DNA from 2 places in the Thalassospira indica genome. Region 2 is predicted to be linked to the other one. Evidence: riboswitches for the same ligand, from Rfam matches in the RefSeq annotation. Region 2 holds a riboswitch; the other holds the start of a gene.
What was found. Region 2 has a riboswitch for glycine ahead of gcvT (glycine cleavage system aminomethyltransferase GcvT). Riboswitches for the same ligand answer to the same signal wherever they lie in the genome.
Positions count from the first base shown of each region.

Region 1 (3,114 bases), 1.4 Mb from region 2:
CTTATCAAGCGACACGGTATGCTGTCCGTCACCGCGCAATGCCAGACGTGCTGCATTGATCGCCTTGACCGCACCCATGGTGTTGCGTTCGATGCACGGCACCTGCACCAGACCGCCAATCGGATCACAGGTCAGGCCAAGGTTATGTTCCATACCGATCTCGGCGGCGTTTTCGACCTGTTCGGGCGTTCCGCCCAGCACCGCACACAACGCGCCAGCCGCCATCGAACAGGCAACACCGACCTCGCCCTGACAGCCAACTTCGGCCGCCGAGATTGAGGCGCGCTTTTTATAGATCGACCCTATGGCCGCCGCGGTCAGAAGGAATTCACGAATTTTGTGCTGATTGGCGTTGGCACCGAACTTTTCGTAATAGCGCAGAACGGCGGGAATAACGCCTGCGGCCCCGTTGGTCGGTGCGGTCACAACCCGCCCGCCTGCAGCATTTTCTTCGTTCACGGCAAGGGCATACAGATTGACCCAGTCAATCACCGTTAACGGATCACGCAGGCCGGCTTCGGGCTTTTCGGTCAGTTCCTTGTAAAGGTTTGATGCCCGGCGTTTGACATTCAGGCCACCGGGCAAGATACCGTCAGTGCGGATGCCACGGTCAATGCAGCTCATCATCGCGTCATGAACGCGATCAACAAAGGCGATGGTTTCATCGGCGCTGCGCCAGCTTTGCTCGTTCTCCATCATGATTTCCGCGATGGAGCGCCCTTCACGCTTGCAGATTTCCATCAGTTCATCGGCGGACGAGAACGGAAATGGCAAGGTGATGTTATCGCCGGAATATTCCGCACCGTGATCGTCACTGGATACGATAAAGCCACCCCCGACCGAGAAATATTCCTGGGTATGGATTTTCACGCCATCGCGGTCAAAGGCGGTAATGCGCATGCCATTGGGATGCTGCGGAAGGGTCTCGGTGAAATGAAACACCAGATTGGTATCGCGGTTAAACGCAACCGGATACTGCCCATAAAGCTGCAACTGGCTGGTTTCATCAATCGCCTTCACAGTCGGCACGATATCATCAGGATCGATATTGCGCGGGCGCTTGCCATTCAGGCCCATGATCACCGCGGTATCGGTTGCGTGCCCCTTGCCGGTCAGGGCAAGCGATCCATAAAGATCAACCACGACACTGCCGGTCTTTTGCAAAAGATTGCGCGCCTCAAGCTCAAGGCAGAAACGATACCCCGCGCGCATCGGGCCAACCGTATGCGAACTCGAAGGACCGATACCTATCGTGTAAAGGTCAACAACCGACAGGTTGACGTCATGTTGGGATTTCTTTTGCGATCCCGAAGTGGGATCGGTCGCGGGATTTGTCATCAAGGGCCTCCTTCACGGCTCAATAACGCGCTTGTTTTCGCGCTGTTTACGAACCGGTGTTTTTGCCCCCTCTGTCCCTTGACCTGAGATTATCCGCCCTGCCCGATCAAGATCGGCTTGGGGCGTTCATCCTTCGGTGGAAACCTGACCAGCGCTTTCTCCCAGGCGCTTTTTGGTTTCTCTCTCCAGAGCCTCTTCCGTGACGGTCCATCTGCCTGAGAGTGTTTATGAGGCATTGCTCCTTCGGCGCCGCACATCATGCAAATCGCGTGATATCCGAACTCTCCCGTCACGGTGCGAGATAACATTTCTGCCACCTCAGAGGTTCACCGTCAGATTGAACACTATCTGCGTCTTTAGACACTGTCAAAAGAACTGGTTTGCATCTGCAAAATTTTCTGCGGCAGATGCTGTTAAGCAACGGTAATCGTGCTAAATTGCCCGGGTAATTGATGTACCTGTCGTGCGCGAAGACTGACCCACCCTGTCCGCATGGCGGGATTGATGGCGAAAGAGCCCGTAAGTCACCATATTTACGGGACATTCAGCCTTTTCCTTTATCTGTGGGGTTTATGAACGTGACTGTATCGAATTCCGTAAAGCGCCCGCGCCCTGTGGTGCTGTGCATTCTGGACGGCTGGGGTTATCGCGAAGAAAGCAAGGACAACGCTGTCGCCCTTGCCAACACGCCTGTCTGGGATGACCTTTACGCCAACAATCCGACCGGGTTCCTCAAGGCCTGTGGTCTGGATGTTGGCCTGCCCGAAGGTCAGATGGGCAACTCGGAAGTCGGTCACATGAACCTGGGTGCTGGCCGTGTGGTCATGCAGGAACTGCCCAAAATTGACGAGGCCGTCAAAACCGGCACCATCGCCGATACCGACACCGTCAAAAAGATCATCGCCAAACTTTCCGATTCCAAGGGCGTTTGCCATATCGCGGGTCTTCTGTCCGAAGGCGGGGTGCATTCCCATCAGGCCCACATGGCGGCCCTAGCCAAGATCATTGCGAGTGCCGGTGTGCCGGTAAAAATTCACGCCTATCTTGATGGCCGTGATACCGCACCGAAAAGTGCCGCCAAGTTCCTTGAGAAATTCCGCGCCCTGATCGGCGATGCTGATGTTGAAATCGCCACCGTCACCGGCCGTTATTACGCCATGGACCGCGACAATCGCTGGGAACGCGTAAGCCAGGCCTATTTCACCATGGTTCAGGGCAAGAATTACGCCGATGGCCGCAGTGCTGACAGTGCGGAGGCCGCGATTGCCAACGCCTATGAAGCCGGCACCACCGATGAATTCGTTCTGCCGACCGTGATTGGCGATTATGACGGCATAAAGGATGGCGACGGCCTTCTGATGACCAATTTCCGGGCGGACCGCGCACGTGAAATCCTTTCCGCCCTTTGCGCTCCGGAATTTGACGGCTTTGATCGCGGCACGCCGGTCAAGTTCGCCGTTCAGGCCGGGATGGTCGAATATTCGTCCGAACATGCGAAATACATGGATGCGATCTATCCGCCGCAGACCCTGCCAAACATCTTTGGTGAAGTGGTTTCCAAAGCCGGCATGAAGCAGCTTCGCATCGCCGAGACGGAAAAGTACCCGCACGTGTCGTTCTTCTTTAACGGCGGCGAAGAACAGGTATTCGAGGGCGAGGACCGCATTCTGGTCGCCTCCCCCAAAGTTGCGACCTATGACCTGCAGCCGGAAATGTCGGCACCGGAAGTGACCGAAAAACTGGTCGCTGCCATCAAGTCGGAAAAATACGACACAA
Region 1 covers NZ_CP031555.1:4,200,647-4,203,760, forward strand. The annotation lists gene DY252_RS19635 (L-serine ammonia-lyase) at 1-1,338, opposite strand, end outside; glycine riboswitch at 1,532-1,637, opposite strand; gene gpmI (2,3-bisphosphoglycerate-independent phosphoglycerate mutase) at 1,911-3,114, shown strand, end outside.
Region 1: another riboswitch for glycine. It lies ahead of DY252_RS19635 (L-serine ammonia-lyase); the one in region 2 lies ahead of gcvT (glycine cleavage system aminomethyltransferase GcvT).

Region 2 (3,114 bases):
CAGCATGACCAATCAGAAGAATATGTTTGCCATCTGCGTGATGACGTTCGGCCCCGCGATGGACCTTCGAGACCAGCGGGCAGGTCGCATCAAGATATTCAAGTTTGCGGGTTTCGGCCGCCTCGGGCACGGATTTCGGGACACCATGGGCCGAAAAGATCACCGGCACGCCATCGGGAACGGCATCAAGTTCGTCAACGAAAACGGCACCGATATCGCGCAGGCGATTGACCACGAATTTGTTATGCACGATTTCGTGGCGGACATAGACCGGTGCGCCATATTTTTCGAGTGCCTTTTCGACGATCTCGATGGCGCGATCAACCCCCGCGCAGAAACCGCGCGGATTGGCAAGAACGATCCGAAGGCTGGCTTTGTCAGACATGATACAGGTCCGGCTTTCCCAATTGCGTGCGGGCGTTGCCGACGCATTTTTCAAACATTGACGTTACATAACCTGCCTGATCATGCGGTGCAATGACTCTGGGGTAAATGGTCGTTGCCGGTTGGCCGAATTTTTGACGTTTTACACCGCCCAAGGCCGTTCAAGCGGGTTGTGCCGACATCCGCGACAGAATAGACTGCGCGCCGGCCGGTCGTCGCGACGTGGCCCGAAAACATTTGGTTTGATAGAGGCTTGGATGACAATCGGTAACGGACTTCGGCGCGTTTATGCATTGGGTATGGTCTCGCTTGGTGGATTGCTAAGCGCATGCGGCGGTGGCAACCCGTTCGAAGAACAGCCGGTCCCGGTTTGTCCGGCGGCCTATCTGCCAAAGGATACGGCAAAGCTTGTCCAGTTCAGTGGTGCTGGCCGCGACCTGACCGATGTGATCGTCGAAGCCGAATTTACCGGATACCTCGGTGATTGCGGCTACGACCTTGATGACAAGGAACTTGATGTCATCATCAGCCCGATCATTACCGCCGAGCTTGGACCGGCAGCCCAGAACCGTAACGTTCAATTTAAATATTTCGTCGCCCTGCGTGACCCGAACGGCACCTTCATTCAGAAGTCGGTGTTTGACGTGAATATGGCGTTTGCCGACAATCTGAACATGGCACGCATCCGGGACGAGCAGGTGACCCTGTCGGTGCCGCTGGACGATGTCTGGACCGGTCCGGATTACGAAATCTATCTTGGTTTCCAGCTGAGTGCGGACCAACTAGAGTATAATCGCCGGTTCGGAACCGATTGATTTTATTCGGGTTTGTTCATCTGAGACGCGGCAAGCCGATCGTGCCCGAAAAATAGGGGCTGGTCGGTTTGCGCGGAAACCCGTATAACAGAAGCATACCCAAATGATGCACGTGGGAGAGGCCGCAGTCCTTATCGGATGAGCGGACGCCGAAGGAGCAACCACCCCGGAAACTCTCAGGCAACAGGACCGCGTGGAGATGGGACTCTGGAAAGCAGGTGACCTGAATTTTTGATCAGGAACACCTCGCCGAAGATGTAAGCAGACCGGCTTCCTACCCCGGATGTGATTCTTTCAGGCTCCAAAGACAGAGGGGGAATGTGGTTGGCCACTGGTCGGCTATATTTCGCAACGATTGTCCTGGAGAACCTGATGGCGGATCAAGAATCCGAACTTCTAAAAACTGCCCTTTATGATTTGCATGTGGAACTCGGTGCCAAAATGGTGCCGTTCGCTGGCTATGCCATGCCTGTGCAATATCCGCTTGGTGTGAAGGGCGAACATCTTCATACCCGTGCGAAGGCAGGCCTGTTTGATGTGTCCCATATGGGGCAGGTGCGCTTGACCGGCGAGAACCGCGTGGCCGAGCTTGAAAAGCTTGTGCCCGGTGATATTGCCATCCTCAAACCCGGTCGCACCCGCTATTCCGCATTTACCCAGGACGACGGCACGATCCTTGATGATCTGATGATTACCAATGCGGGTGACAGCCTGTTTCTGGTGATCAATGCGGCCTGCAAGGACGATGATATCGTTCACATGCGTGCCAATCTTGGCGACGGTGTATCGCTTGAAGAAATCGATGACCGGGCGCTTCTGGCACTTCAGGGCCCGGAAGCGGCCAAGGTTCTGGCACGCTTTGCGCCATCTGTTACCGATCTGAAATTCATGAGCTTTGCCGAAGTCGACATCGCTGGCAGTCCGTGCTTTGTGACCCGTTCGGGTTACACCGGCGAAGACGGTTATGAGATTTCCGTACCCAACGCCGATGCCGAGGCGCTTGCACGCAAGCTGCTGGCCGAGGACGAGGTCGAGGCGATTGGCCTTGGTGCACGTGACTCACTGCGTCTCGAAGCGGGTCTTTGCCTGTATGGGAACGACATTGATACCACCACGACCCCGGTTGAAGGGGATCTGAACTGGATCATCAACAAACGTCGCCGGGCCGAAGGTGGCTTCAAGGGCGCGGATGTGATCCTTGATCAGCTTGAACACGGTGCGGATCGCAAACGTGTCGGCATCAAGCCCGAAGGCAAGGCACCGGCACGCGAACACACCCAGATTTTGAACGCAGATGGCGAAGACATCGGCGAGATCACCTCGGGCGGGTTTGGCCCGACCGTCGATGGCCCGATTGCCATGGGGTATGTCGCGATTGAATTTGCCGAACCGGGTACCAAGGTCGATCTTATGGTGCGCGGCAAGGCGCGGCCGGCCGAGGTGGTCGAACTTCCGTTCGCGCCGCATCGTTATTTCCGCGGTTGAGAACCAGAATTTATCATAGAGAGAGCGGCGCTACGCTGCATTGGCACTGAATTGATCAACAGGGACAATGGAAGATGACTAAGAAATTTTCGCAGGAACATGAATGGATCGAGCTTGAAGACGGTGTGGCAACCGTTGGCATTACCGATTACGCGCAGCAGTCGCTGGGCGATATCGTCTATGTCGAGCTGCCGGAAGTTGGCAAGAAACTGACCAAGGATGGCGACGCCGCGGTTGTTGAATCGGTCAAGGCCGCCAGCGACGTTTACGCCCCGCTCGATGGTGAAATTGTCGAGGTCAACGAAGAGCTTGATGACAATCCTGCACTGGTCAATGAAGCCCCGGAATCGGATGGCTGGTTCTTTAGAATGACACTGACCGATGAATCCCAGCTTGATGAGCTGATGGATGAAGCTGCCTACAAAGACTT
Region 2 covers NZ_CP031555.1:877,903-881,016, forward strand. The annotation lists gene ispH (4-hydroxy-3-methylbut-2-enyl diphosphate reductase) at 1-385, opposite strand, end outside; gene DY252_RS04225 (hypothetical protein) at 642-1,199, shown strand; glycine riboswitch at 1,303-1,401, shown strand; glycine riboswitch at 1,405-1,512, shown strand; gene gcvT (glycine cleavage system aminomethyltransferase GcvT) at 1,572-2,684, shown strand; gene gcvH (glycine cleavage system protein GcvH) at 2,759-3,114, shown strand, end outside.